One region of the Paenibacillus sp. LRG-1 genome, then DNA from elsewhere that is predicted to be linked to it. Evidence: riboswitches for the same ligand, from Rfam matches in the RefSeq annotation. Region 1 holds a riboswitch; the other holds the start of a gene.
What was found. A riboswitch is a leader RNA that binds a small molecule or an ion and turns the genes downstream of it on or off. The one in region 1 is predicted to bind thiamine pyrophosphate.
Positions count from the first base shown of each region.

Region 1 (7,573 bases):
TATGAAGGGTGGTTATGACTTGGGACATACACCTACGATTTTGGCGAAGTTAGAGGATTATTTAGGGGAAAATAATTTGACGCTGGCACAATTTGCCGAATATTCAGGTGTTCATCAAAGAACACTTAATAATTGGATTGCCAAGCATCGTCCTGTTGCGATACATCAGTTAGATCGAATCACTTGGGCTATGGGACTACCAGAGGGTTTTTTTTACGAACTATACATAGATAACTACATCATTGAGCGCTCCCCGGATTGGAGGCGAATTGAGCCGTTGTTGTTTCGCTGTGCGGAACTGGACAAGTTGGATGCTATCCAGCTTGTAGTGGGACATATTATGGACAACCTTCTATATTCCCCAAAGTTATTTGATGCAGCAGAAAAATTATTCGCACAAGGTCAGCACAATGCTGCATTGTTGCTCTACGAAGGGATTGCGGAAGGCGAGAAGTACCAGCACTCTGAACGCTTGGCTGTCTGTCAGTATCGTCTGTTTACCATTCAGGTAGGGAACAATCAGATCCGAAATCTCAAGGCGGCTACACGATTTGAACCCTTTGTGGAACGTCTGAATGAAATAGATCAACTCGATGCGTTAAAAGATTTGGCGAATGTGTATCGTTCTCTGCGTGAATGGGACAAGCTCGATGCAACTGCTCGAAAAATGAGAGCCAAAGCGGAGATCCAATATTCTTTGAAACATCAACAGAAAAAGCGAGAGTGGGAGGAGTCTGAACAGAGGCTGAGTCGCCCGATGTTTGTGTACATTACCTATGCTGATTTACTGTGTGCGAGTGTCTGTGAAGCGCAAGGCGATTATCAGCAAGCATTACAATTTACGTACGCCTACACTGATTTAGATTGGGTGATCGAGACAGACCAGGAAACCCAACACTGGGTCAACTTGTTCAAGCATTGGGCAGAAGGTAATACGTTTGTAAATAGACTCCTATCTGGAGATACCAATGTGCTTCCTCATTATGTTGAATATATTGCATCCACATCAATCACTACCGAGAATGAAAAGCTATCCAAGTTGCTGAACGTTATGATTGCTGCTAACCGATATGCAATAGATATCAATGATATCCTTTCACGTTTTGAAGTGGAGATTAATTCTTTTGCTCTGCTATCACAATCTACTGATATGTACACCCAACAAGTGATGCCGGATTATTTTGCATGGTTTGGTTACGAACTGGCTTATTACTATTTAAGGCGGGGAATGTACAATGATGGCTTTAAACACTTAATATATGCACTGGTAAAAGCCCACCTACTAAACAATGAGACTTATTTTATAAACTGTACAGGGCTTTTTGCACATTTCCAAGCACATGCGCTTCCCGAAACAAGGGAAGAGTATTTCAAACTATTAGAAAAGGTGTGGTTAGACAATGTTGAAAAAAATGATTCTGCTGGTCATCGCAGCTAGCTTCTTGTTTATTTTAGCAATGCCTGTTCAGTCGCATAACCAAAATCAAAGAATAACGCCTCACGTACAAATTGGAGGTGCTTAAACGGCTAGAAACAAAGACAATTCTCACCGACTAGTTCAAGTTTGGGGAGTTCAGCGACTATTAGAGAGCCAACAAAATAAGGTTAATCTCTAGGTCAGAATTGGCATGTATGCTCTGTATTCATTGGATCTTTTTATGAAAAGGGCCTCTGTTCCACTTAATTAGTGGAAACGGAGGCTCTTTTAACGTGGATTTAGGGGCATCTTTGTTTATGCAAACTTTTGGGATGTTCTTTTTTTGTTAGGCGCATCATTCGAAAATCCAAAAAACGTCTTTTTGTCATAAAATATGACATATAGGAGGGATCATGCTGATGAACCAAGGTGTGACTTTACTTTGTGTCGAACGAGCTAGGAAGAAACTGTACCAGGTCCAGAAAAAGTATGGATTTTTAACACATCCCAAAGTAATAGAACAATCTAAAAAGCTGGATGATCTGTTGAATCATTATCAAACATGTAGATCGGATCATTGAGAAATGATACCATATTTTTCTTTAATTCCTTGACCGCACCTCTAACCTGTTCTGACTGTGTCACGGCTGAAATCACCGCCACACCATCTGCACCTGCACGTGCGACTTCCTCAACACGGTCCACTGTAATACCTCCGATCCCAACAATCGGCACATCAATTCCCGCTTTACGCATCTCATATAAAATTGCCGGTCCCTGTACGGCATGGGCATCATCTTTCGAGATGGTGGGATAGATGGGTCCGACGCCGAGATAATCAGCACCTTGCAGGATGGCTCGACGTGCTTCCTCAATGGTATGGGCAGAGACGCCTAAAATTCGATTTCCGATTCGCTCGCGGACGGATTCGGCGTATTCATCGTCTTGACCGATGTGAACACCGTCGGCGTCGATTTCAAGAGCTAGCTCCACATCGTCATTGATGATGAAGGGGACACCAGCGTGACGGCACAGTTCCTGTAGCTGGCACGCAAGTTCGAACATAGGAACGCCCGTTAACGCGCCAAGACCCTTTTCCCGGAACTGGACCATGGTTGCGCCGCCAGCCAGAGCCTCTTGCACGACCCAGCCTGGTTCCGCGAGGCAATTCACGCTTCCAAGCACCAGGTACATCTGTAGCTGGCGGCGCACCACCTCTGACAACATTCTGCCGTTCATAGCAGCATCTCCTGACGACGGCGGAAGGCCCAATGATTGGTGGGTCCATGTCCTTGTCCAAGCTGCAAAGGTTCCTCAATCGCTGCCTGGATGAAGGCTTTGCCATTCGAGATAGCCTCCGGTACAGACATCCCTTTCCCTAATTCCGCGGTAATCGCTGCTGAGAAGGTGCATCCTGTTCCGTGTGTATGAACAGTCCGTACTCGCTTGCCGCTCAGCTCTGTAAAGGCGGTTCCGTCAAAGAGTAGGTCCACAATCTGTTCGCTGCTCTCGCTCTCGTCAGCGTGGCCACCCTTGATCACAACGAATTTTGATCCCATACTGCTAATATGTCTCGCAGCCTCGCGGCGATCCTCCATCGTATGGATACTGATCCCTGTCAGGGCTTCTGCCTCCGGGATATTCGGTGTAACGACCAGGGCCAAGGGTAGCAGGTCGTCCTTCAAAGCCTGCACCGCTTCCAGTTGCAGCAGTTCAGCGCCTCCCTTGGCAATCATCACGGGATCGACGACGACCTTTTTCCAGCCGAACTTTCGAATCTGCTTGCTCACAAGACGGATGATGCCCGCATTAAACAGCATGCCAGTCTTCAGGGCATCCACTCCAAGGTCTAATCCTACAGCTTCGATCTGTTCCGCTGTTGCTTCCTGTGGCAGCGGATATACGCCGTGGACCCCTAAAGTATTCTGTACGGTAATGGCCGTAATAGCCGACATGCCGTAAACGCCAAGCTCCTGAAAGGTTTTGAGATCGGCTTGAATCCCGGCCCCGCCGCCACTGTCCGAACCGGCAATCGTCAGTGCTCTGGGTACACGAACGTCTGTCATCGCGCACCACCTGCTGTGGTTGTTCCGGCTTCACGGACAGTGACATGCCCCTCTAGCGAACCTGTATGTAGTTTGGCGAGCTCGTCGAGAAAGGCAATCTGGAAGCTGCCGGGCCCCAGCTCTGCGGTACGTGCTGCGGCTCGGGAAGCTGCTGCACCGTAAAATGCCAAGCCTGCTGTACCTGCGAGCAGCAGGTTGGGTTCAACAGCTGCAAAGGCACCTAACACAGAGGTCAGCAGGCAGCCTGCTCCGGTTACCTTCGTGAGCAGCGCGTCTCCACCGCTAATCATTCGTACTTCGGCCCCATCGGTGATGACGTCCTCTTTTCCAGTAATGACAACCATTGTATTGAGCGTTCGAGCAGCCCGAATTGCCAGATCGACATTTCCGCTGTCAGCACTGTCACCAGCATCTACGCCTTTAATCTCACGCGCTTCTCCAACAATATGCGCGACTTCGGCTGCATTGCCCCGCACCAATGAGATTTTGACTTTTCTCAGGATTCGCAGTGCCGACTCAGTTCTAAAGCTCGTTGCTCCCGCACCGACCGGATCTAGCAGGACCGGAACACCGTGTGCATTCGCCGATTGTCCAGCAATGATCATGGCATCCACCAGTTCGCGGTTCAGCGTACCGATGTTTAACACGACGGCTCCCGCTATTTTTGCCATGTCTGCTACTTCCTCGGGTGCATAGGCCATCACCGGGGAGGCGCCCAATGCATACAGGCCGTTGGCCGTAAAGTTAGTGACTACCACATTGGTCATATTGTGAACGAGGGGTTTGCTGTTTTGTACCTTCGTCAGGAGATCCGAATAACTTTTTTCCCATGTACTCATAATGATTATCCTCTCTATAGTTGGTGGTTCAACAGGGCATTAACTGTACTTCACGCATCGAATTGCCAGGCTGACTATTCCAAGACCGCTGCCTGTATCTGGACCGGCCATTCTTCCTGCTTATAGGCCATGTCCCAGAACTTATATTCCAGCTGGCAGCTCAGTATAAAATGCTCAATCATCCGCTCTCGCTCAGCAGCCGTTGCGCCTTCCGCCCAAGCATCTACACGTTCTCGGAACTTGAGTGTTGTATCATCAAGCTGGTCTCCATAGAAGCCCATCCATTCATAGAACGGATGAGACTCATCCGGCTTTACTTCATCCAGCAGCCTGCGACCAATCTCGGCATACGTCCACATACATGGCAGCAGCACAGCCAAGATCTCGCCCAGGCTGCCCTCATGCGCAACCGTCAGCATGTGACGGATATAGTGATGAGCCGACGGAGCGAGCGGATATCCCTGCAACTCTTCATAGCTCACCCCTGCGACAGCACAGAAATTTTGATGCGGATGAACCTCGCTGTGCAGAATAAAAGAGATTTGTTCATTAAATACAGCCATGTCCTCCCGATTCGTGCATTTGGAGATTGCGATGCCGTATATCCGCATGTAGGCGTTCAAATATTCAAAGTCCTGTTTTACATAGTGAATCAGCTGTCCCCTTGTCAAACTTCCTTCAGCAATACCTCTCACAAAGGGATGCTCAAAAATCGCTTGAAAAATGCCGTCCGCCTGCCGACGGAGTTCTTGTGTAAAACTCAATTTCCCCACCTCCATTAAATTGAAGAGCAAGAAGTCCTGTAAGAATATAATTCCGGAACAACGCTAAAAAGCCGCCCCGGAAAAATGGAGCGGCTTCAACAATAGGCCCAATACGCAAAAAACGCTTGAAACCTTATATACGAAGGCTCCACTTTCCTACGCTAGTACGAACTAGATCAGGTTCAAAGGGTCCAAGATACGCTCTTGTCTCAGCCATAGTGGCTCCCCTAGTGGACTTCTATTCTTTTGACTATTACTGTACATTCGTTCATATGCTATGTCAAACATAGTGTACAAAATATTAAATTTCCTCTAGTTAGGTATTTTGGGCTTAGTGAGGGTGATGAATTACACTTTCCACTGCTTTGACCTTGGCATATTTCGGTTTCCACATTGCATCTTGTATAGCTTGTTCCACATCTGAAATGTGCGCCTGCGCTACCTGATCCTGAATCGCGGCTTTTGCAACCGCAATCGCAACAGCGTACGAAACTTCGCGTAATTTTCGGATATGAGGGAGTAGCGCACCGCCAGGCGTATTCGAATCTACACCATTGGCAACAGCAACTGCTGCCGCTGTAAACATCGCAGGGGTAATCCTTTTGGCTTTAACCACAATCGCACCCAGACCCAGTCCCGGAAAAACAAAGGCATTGTTCGCCTGTCCAATCTCAAAATTTGTATCGTTATAGGTAACGGGCTCAAAAGGACTTCCGGTTGCGATCAGTGCTCTGCCATCTGTCCACCGGATCAAATCCTCGGGTACTGCTTCTGCAAGGTTTGTAGGATTGGACATGGGCATAATGATCGGGCGTTCTACATGCTTTGCCATCTCCTTGATGATCTCTTCAGAAAAGGCACCTGCTACACCGGAAGTTCCAATCAATATCGTAGGCTTCACCTGACGGATGACCTCCAGTAGCGGTATTTTGCCGTCACCCGACCGGGTCCATGAGCTGACTTCATCCTTTTTGCGCACATACGGTTTCTGATACTCCAATACGTCTTCCATATCTTCCGTTAACAGCCCGCGATAATCAAAGGCCCAAAAGGACTTGAATGAATCATCTACGGAAAGGCCATCCTCGATCATAGCGCCCCGAATTTGATCAGCGTTACCGATCCCTGCAGCCCCTGGGCCGAAAACAAGTATTTTTTGTTCACGCAGCGGAGTCTTGGTGACACCCACCGCCGAAAGAATCGCAGCCAGGGTCACTGCTCCTGTACCTTGTATATCATCGTTGAAGGTGAGTATGCTTTGACCGTATTTTCCTATAATATGGCGCGCATTTACGCTACCCACATCTTCCCAATGTAAAAGCGCCTTCGGGAATTGCGCTAACGTTTTGCTGATAAAAGTATCAATAAACTGGTTATAGGCTTCTCCGCGAACTCGTTTATGGCGGTTTCCGATGTACAGTGGATCATTCAGCAGCTTTTCATTATTCGTGCCTACATCCAGTACAATTGGCAGCACCCGCCCAGGATGAATGCCTGCCGCAGCCGTATATACTGCAAGCTTGCCAATAGCAATGTTAATCCCCCCGACGCCCCAGTCACCAATCCCCAAAATACTTTCGGAATCTGTCACGACAATCAGATCCACATCATGGCCGCTCAAACCAGAATTATGGAATGCTTGTCCAATACCGTTCGGGTTATCTATCGACAAATATACGCCTCCAGGGCGGTTGTACTCGTGACTATATTCTTGAATCGCGGTTCCTACGGTCGGCGTGTAGACTACGGGCAGCATTTCACTCAAATGATCGGTTAGCAGCCGGTAGTAGAGTACGACATTTCGGTTGTGAAGGTCGTTGAGAGAAGCATTTTTACGCAGCATGGTGGGTTGTGCGAGAAACTGCTGATATGCCCGTACGCTCTGTTTCTCCAATGAAAGGACGGTTGGAGGAAGGATTCCTTCCAAACCCAGCTCTTTGCGTTCTTCTTCTGTAAAAGCGACACCTTTGTTCAAAAGAGGATTTGCCAACACATCCTTTCCCCGTAATGGAGTAGATAATGACCCATCGCGATTGACATAAAATGCTTCCATAGAAAGACCTTCCTTCTCTTCATTTACATATGGTAAGGATTTCACAAAATTCGATTTCAGTCGCTCCGAAGTGCAAGATATAGACGAACTAAACCATTTCGATCTATATCTTGTTCATTGAAAGTCGCTTATCGGATTTTTGCAAAATCCTCAAGATGACATGTTGTCCATAGTATGGACGTGCGAATCTGTTTTATTCTTCTATTTATCTATGACAAAATAACCATATATTCTTCCTTCTGTTGATCTAAAAGAACTAATTTTCGATATGGATGCGCTAACTTATTCTGATGGTTTTGGTTCTAATGAATCAGGTCTAAATACTCTGTTTTTATCAAATATGAAAATCAGTTTTTCTTCTCTTATATCCTTATATATCATGGAGTGTCAGCTATTTTGTTAAGGAAATATGAAGTATTTGGACATTAATTTAA
Region 1 is NZ_CM170126.1:4,668,827-4,676,399, reverse strand. It holds gene ACUUJN_RS20620 (helix-turn-helix domain-containing protein) at 20-1,438, shown strand; gene ACUUJN_RS20615 (aspartyl-phosphate phosphatase Spo0E family protein) at 1,831-1,998, shown strand; gene thiE (thiamine phosphate synthase) at 1,943-2,656, opposite strand; gene thiD (bifunctional hydroxymethylpyrimidine kinase/phosphomethylpyrimidine kinase) at 2,653-3,483, opposite strand; gene thiM (hydroxyethylthiazole kinase) at 3,480-4,322, opposite strand; gene tenA (thiaminase II) at 4,397-5,086, opposite strand; TPP riboswitch at 5,223-5,325, opposite strand; gene ACUUJN_RS20590 (NAD-dependent malic enzyme) at 5,418-7,139, opposite strand.

Region 2 (7,573 bases), 2.4 Mb from region 1:
TTCATGTTGTTTTTCCGACTCATTTGATGAGGAACCTCCAAGTAAATTGTGATTGGGAAGATAAAAATGAGTTACAGTACAGCCGCAGCCGCTTCACGTGCAGATTGTTCTTCTGATCGCTGTTGAAATGGGATTCTCTCTGATTTGTAACACAATTTATAGGTTAGAATCCCATTTCAAAGGCGAACGCTGACGCTTCTCCAGAACAATTCTGCCCGCTCCGCTTTTGAGACACTGTAAAGTCATTTTCACTTCCCATAGTAGGTGGTGCAATTGTTAATGAAGAGATTCATTAACCTCTTACCGCTTGTCGATCCGGCGGGATATGGTGCTTCCGGTGAACTGGATCGTTTGTACGAAAATAATCATGACGACGATGGTGAACGCCATCAAGCCTGTTTCAAAACGCTGGTAACCGTAGCGGATGGCAAAATCGCCTACCCCGCCGCCGCCCACAATGCCCATCACCGTGGAGTAGGAGATGAAGCTAATGGTGGACGTGGTCAAACCCAGTACAAGCCCGGAACGAGCTTCCACGTACAGAAATTTAAAAATAAGCTGGAGGGTGGATGCCCCCATAGAAGTAGCGGCTTCAATTACACCCTTGGGCACCTCAAGCAATGATTGCTCCACCAGCCTCGAATAATAGGCGATGGCCACCACTGACAAGGGAACCGTTGCAGCCATCGTGCCCAGCGCCGTCCCTACGACCAGACGTGTAAATGGAATCATAAACACGACGAGCAGCAAAAACGGGAACGAGCGGATGACATTGACCACACTGTTCAATAAGGTGAACAGCAGTCGATTTTCATATTTTTGCCCTTTGCCGCACAAATACAAAATCGTTCCTGCCGGAAGCCCTAACAGTACAGCTGCTGCGATAGAAATCCCCACCATGATAAACGTCTCCCCGATGGCTTTCCATATCTCTGACTGGTATTGCACAATGATGCTCAGCATTTCATTCATCAGCTTCACCTGCTTCCGCTGTTGAACCTACCGCAGCGTCAACTACACGTTGCGTTGAAAGCAGCTGCCCATCCCGCATTTCTGATACACGGGTACAAATATTGCGTACCACGTCCATATCGTGCGTTACGATTACAATGGTAACTCCCAGTTCCCGGTTGATCTCCCGTAACACGCCCAGAATATCCGCGGTCGTCTGCGGATCAAGCGCCGAGGTCGGCTCATCACACAGCAGCACCGCAGGTCGATTCGCCAGCGCTCTGGCTATCGCCACACGTTGCTTTTGGCCTCCGCTCAGTTGTGCCGGATACTGTTCTGCTTTATCAGCTAAACCGACGAATTGCAGGCATTCGCGCACACGTTCCGCTCTCTCTTTTTTCGCGACACCTGCCAGCTCCAACGACATTGCCACATTTCCACTGACCGTCCGATTGTGAACAAGATGATAATGCTGAAAAATCATCCCTATCGATCGCCGCGCTTCACGGAGACGTTTTTCCGGCATGCGAGTCAAATCTTCCCCGTTTACAACCACGTTTCCCTCATCCGGCCTTTCCAATACATTCATCAACCGGAGCAACGTAGACTTACCGGCACCGCTGGCACCTATGATACCGTGAATTTCCCCCTCCTCCACTTGAAGGGACACGGATTGAACCGCATGAAATTGGCCGCTTGAGGTGGTATAATGCTTGCTTACCTGATGCAGCGTAATCATGAAACCTGGCCTCCTGATGATCCATTTCTCAGGGAAAATGTAATAAGCCCGCCAGCCCAGGCGGGTCTGTACGAGCCGTCAATTCCCATTGCATTAATATACCACAGAGCAGAAAACGGGCAAAGCCTTTTGACAACAATTAACGCACATCCCACACCCCCACGTAAGGAAAGCAGATACCGAGTCCCCAAGCCAGCGTAAGCATGATGACAAAATAGAATATGAACACAATATCTACAGCCGAATAGCCAATCGCATAATAATACGTGCGTTTGGTTTCATTGGTAAAACCCTTGGCTTCCATGGCAATAGCAATTCGCTGTGCACGCCGGATACTTTGAGCGAGCAGCGGAATTGCATACCTGCGAAGCGTGGCATACATATTCCATTTGGACACATGCTGATGTAAACCTCGAATACGATGGGCTTGTCTCAATGCCTGGAATTCCTCCACCATCATGGGCATCAACCGCATGGCTGCCAAAAAGCTATACGCATACTTCGGAGAGAGCCTCCATTGCTGCATCAGTGAATAAAAAAGGTTCACTGGACGAGTCGTTAAACCAAACAGCAACCCTACCGCCGCCATACTCAGCGCACGAAAGCCCAGATGTATACCCCGATAAAAGCTTTCCTGCGTAATATGGATCAGGCCCCATGTCCACCAGGTCGTCACCCCTTTGCCGAACATCATCATGCCCGTTGAGGTTGAAATAAACACCAATATAAAGGGAGATCCATACAGCAGCAGCCGCTTCCATGGATGGCCTGACCAGACAAGCAGCAGCAGCATAGCACACGCAACATTAAACATGACATTCGGATCATGGATGACTATAACGACCACAAACAGTATGGAAAACATAACAAGCTTTAGGCCCGGATTCACGCGATGCAGCCATGTTTTATGATGGGGAAAGGATAGGTTCATACTGGAGTTCCCCTTTCTGAATCCGCCATATATTGGTACAATATCGACGGACAATTTCCGGGTCATGCGTGACCATCACAATGGCCGTGCCTGCCGCTCTCAGCTGCTCCAACATATCCAGCATGACAAAGGTATTACGCGCATCCTGCCCAAAAGTCGGTTCATCCAGCAGCAGCACTTCCGGCTCACGGATCATAGCCGTAGCAATACTCAACCGCCTTTTTTGGCCCAATGAAAGCTGATACGGATGACGCTCGTCCAGCCGCTCCAGTCCGAACTGTACGAGCATCCGATCGACCCGTTCCCGGCACTGTTCAACGGTGAACAAGCTCTTGGGTAACGAATACTCTAGTTCCTTTCGTACGGTGTGTGCTACGAATTGCAGCTCGGGATTTTGAAACGCGAACCCGATACGCTCTGCCAGTTGTTCCGTACTGCCTGCCTCAATTCCGCGCACGCTATAACGTCCCTGTGTGCGAAGTAAGCGCATCATGGAGAGCAGCAGTGAGCTTTTGCCAGCCCCGTTTTCACCGACCACGCCAATCCAGTCGCCAGGCTTCACCTGCGCATGCTCCACATAAATCACTGAACTTAAACCGCGGAGGCCACTAAAATGTTCCAGCTCCAGCAAATCAATCCCTGTACCATTCCCCGTACCATTCTGCTGTGTCACTGATTCACTCCAACGCGGCGAAGACGATTCACTCCATACTCCCGGGTACCACACGCCATACTCGGACAATGCCTGCCGCTGCCCATGAAATACTTCTTCCGCCCTTCCATCCGCAACGATCTCCCCTTGAGCAGAAAGCACCACAATCCGGTCCACATCATGGACAATTTCATTAATTTTATGCTCCACGATCACCAGTGTCTGGTCTACCGAAATGTTTCGAATGGTATCCCACACCTGTGTAGTGCCTTCCTCGTCCAACAAAGCCGTGGGCTCATCCAGAAAAAGCACTTCTGGCTCCATAGCCAGCACAGACGCAATCGCCAGCCGCTGTTTCATTCCCTGTGACATGCTGCCAATGGGCATGTGTATATCATCCGTTGATAGACCAACCTGTATCAGCAGCTCGCGAATACGGGATCGCATCTGCTCACGAGGAACCTGATTATTTTCCAACACAAAAGCCAGTTCCTCGTCTGCATATGACATACAAAACTGCGTATCAGGATCTTGAAATACAATACCTGAGACACTTGGGATTACAGCAGCATCGCATTTCATAGGCACTTCTATCGTGCGTGGAATCAGACCGCTTAACACTTGGAGCAGCGTTGATTTACCGCATCCACTCGGTCCCAGCAACAGCAGCTTTTCCCCCTTGCGGACAGACAAAGACATATTGTGAAAAAGCAGCTCCTGCTCACCGGGGAATTTCAACCGAAGACGGGTGATCGAAGCCACCACATCTTCGGTTGCCTGGCTCATCAATCCAGCCCCTTATAATCTTGTTCCGTTGCGGGTCTCAAACTTCGCGTGACTCCGGTTACCTCCAATGCCCTAGCCAGATAGAACGCGAATACCCCGGCAATCACAATGCTGCCAATCATGCGAAAACCGATATACAAAACATAGTTCCAGGTCGAAAGCTGATCAATATACCCGTAGCTGAAGTCTAAAATCAGAGAAGCGACAGCCGCCCCGGCCGCAGCTAGCGAAGCAACCCACAGGTTTGCGTTCCGATACAGAAAAGCCGCAAAAAATAGCTCCGCTCCCAAGCCTTGCAGCAGGCCATAGTACAAAGTGGACATCCCCCATTCGCTTCCCAAAAAAGCACTGACCGTTGCCGCTGCCACCTCTGCCAAAATTGCAACACCCGGCTTGCGAATGATGAGATAAGCAAACGTGCCTGCCATAAACCACATGCCATACATCAGTTGCTCGGCGTGTAAACCGAATGGTTTCATCAAATCATAGGCAGGTCCCCATATTTTGTAGACTAACCCGAACACAACAGCGATCACAATCGTGACCAAAATATCAGTCAGCTTCAACCCTTTGGACGCTCTTACAGCAGTATTCATTATTGCGTGCTCCCCTTATCCTTATAATTGGCCTCTTGGCCATAAAAAAAAGCTTGTCTGGAGCTGAATCTCCAGGCAAGCTTTATGCGCAGTAAAAGGTGAAGCACCATACAAAACATCATTCGTCGATATGCCTTATATAACCAGTAGTCTAAGCTACTACACTGATACCAAGCCAAAGTCAGGGTCAAGGTAAAATGCTAGGACATACATTGTATCTATCGACAACCGCGAAACAAGCGGCATTCCTGTATAGTGTTCTTGGTTTCTCTACGCTGGCATTACCCAGATCAGATTTCACGGTCAGTGGCAAGGGCCACCCTCTCAGCCTGACTTTCTCAAGCTCCCGACAATGCTTTTTTAATTCACTATAATATATACCACATCTATGGCTTTGACAATCCTATAATCCGAAGAAACGTTTGGCTGTCTCCGTCGTGGCGATTTCGATCTCCATCATGCTTCGGCCTGTACATTCGGCAACCGTAGCAGCAATGTGAGCGAGATACATGGGCTCATTACGCCCTTCTTTAGGCTTCACGGGCAAATTACGCGGGGTCAAAAATGGTGCATCCGTTTCAATCATCAGACGGTCCAAGGGAATATCTCTGACCAGTTCACGCAGATGTTTGCCACGCCGTTCGTCGCAAATCCAGCCGGTGATCCCGATATACAGTCCCATCTCTACATACGTATGCAATTCTTGTTCCGTGCCTGTAAAACAATGCACCACTGCTTTATCGACAAGCCCTTGATACTCCCGCAGCATAGCAACAAAATCCTCATGTGCATCTCGTTCATGAAGAAATAACGGCATATTAAGCTCACCCGCCAGTTGGATTTGCTCCTCAAACCATCGGCGCTGCACATCACGCGGCGAAAAATCACGGTTATAGTCCAATCCGCATTCCCCTATGGATACGACCTGCGGCTGACTCGCCAGCTGGCGGAGCTGCTGGATCGTATCTGCGCTGCAGTCTTTGGCATCATGGGGATGCACGCCAGCTGTCGCATACAGCTTGCCCGGATAACGTGCTGCATACTGAGAAGCCTCTCGACTGCTACGGACACTGGTCCCGGTAATAATCAGGGGTGAAATCCCTACAGCTGCGGCTCTCTCTACCACCTGTTCCCGATCCGCATGAAACGAACGGTGCATCAAGTTCACGCCAATATCAATTAACGGTGTACCCCTTTCCATCTCAATCCCTCCTTCGCAAACTACAATCTCGGATCAATCGGCTCCGATTCCAGAGATAGCGCGGCAAGGACGCATTCATGAATACGATCTACCGTATCCTTGCGGACAAAACGTTCCACGCCTTCCATACCAAGCGCTCCTTCCATCAGGGCATGACGCTCCTTTTTGTTCGTTCGACGCTGCTTCAGACGCTTTAAATTCTCAGGGGCAAGATAATCCATACCGTAAATGATGTGCAAATACTTCCGGCCTCTCACCTTGATTGCAGGCTGAATCATCTTGTCCCGATTTTTCATCAAAAAGCGTTCCGGCTTGATCACAATCCCCTCATGACCATCCTCTGTCATCTCGTTCCACCAGCGAATGACCTCTTCCTCGCTTGCTTCGTCCGTGATAACGCGATACTCTGTCTCCATAAACAGGGAAGACAGCCCAGCCAGCTCCCGGTTTTGCTCCATATGCCAAATATGAGAATGGTCGAAAAAAGTCTTTCCGCTGTGTGCCAGCGTATGGAACGGTGCAATACGAATTTCATCCAGACCGTCCACATCCCAGCAATATTTTTGAAAAGCCTCTTGAAACGTTACGGCATTCGCGTACTTCTGTTCCATTTCCTCCAACCAGTCTCCAACCTCTCGACCTGCAACCTTCGCCTGCTTCAGCTTGTCTACCAGCTTACTGCGATCCAACAGAGCTGCCTCCCCCACATGCGCATACTGTGCAGCAATCAGTTCCCGAGCCTTGAGATTCCACGGTACAATTTCCGCATCCAGCAATACAAAATCCGTCTGGTTCCGTTCAAAATATCCAGCAGTCCGTAAATCCACATTCAGCTTCTCCATCACTTGCTTCCCAAGGCTTTGTTCAAAGAAAGCTCTCCCACTCCGACTATAGATCGTGCCCAATGTCGGGTAGCCTACATATTGAACAGCGGCCTGTTCGTTTTTGAATAATAGCAAAATAGCCCGGCTACCCATATGTTTTTTCTCGGCCACCATCGTTTGTACTCCTTGCCCGCGATAATAAGCCAGCGCCTCACGTGGATGCTCCAGATATCCTTCCTCTGCAGACACCGCTGGAGCAGGGCTCATCGTCGGTGGAATATACACCAGCTCCTCCATGGGTACCGTCACATGTGACACGGTATCTATAGCGGATTTGATCCATTCTCCTTGTACGCGCACTTCGCCATACGATTCCGTCAGCACACTGTAACCAGCGATTAGCTTGCGTAAATTCGGCGGGGAAAACCGTTTTCTCTGCCACCGGACAAGTGGGCTATCGGGATCATTCGCATAATTCTCATGTGCCGGAACGCTGACAAATTCCTTTTCCGGATAACGATAAGCGGTCAGCATACCGCCAAATACCACACCCTGATCAATATTCACCGTCTGGTTCACAAGGGTAGGCTGCGGTCTCGGATCATGTCCCCATACTACTATTTCTCCCGATTCATGGTCTACGAACCAATCCTTGCGGATCGGTGTTCCGTTCGCATCCTGTCCTTCCGTATCTCCATAGCGGCAATAATCAGAAATACGTGCCGACTGTTTGCCAATAAAATGATCCTTAATCCCGGCATGAGCCACGACCACGTGTCGCAATCCATTTCTGCCAAAAATAAGATGAGAGGGTGCATGTAGCAGAAAATCTCTCAACTCGCTTCTAAGCTGTTCCGCCGCTGTCTTGCCCGCTTTTTGTTCATATTGGGCCA
Region 2 is NZ_CM170126.1:1,034,857-1,042,429, reverse strand. It holds gene ACUUJN_RS04700 (MetQ/NlpA family ABC transporter substrate-binding protein) at 1-23, opposite strand, end outside; gene ACUUJN_RS04695 (methionine ABC transporter permease) at 301-972, opposite strand; gene ACUUJN_RS04690 (methionine ABC transporter ATP-binding protein) at 965-1,690, opposite strand; gene ACUUJN_RS04685 (energy-coupling factor transporter transmembrane component T family protein) at 1,830-2,621, opposite strand; gene ACUUJN_RS04680 (ABC transporter ATP-binding protein) at 2,596-4,059, opposite strand; gene ACUUJN_RS04675 (ECF transporter S component) at 4,059-4,655, opposite strand; TPP riboswitch at 4,905-5,014, opposite strand; gene ACUUJN_RS04670 (TatD family hydrolase) at 5,059-5,856, opposite strand; gene ACUUJN_RS04665 (polynucleotide kinase-phosphatase) at 5,877-7,573, opposite strand, start outside.
Region 2: another riboswitch for thiamine pyrophosphate. It lies ahead of ACUUJN_RS04675 (ECF transporter S component); the one in region 1 lies ahead of tenA (thiaminase II).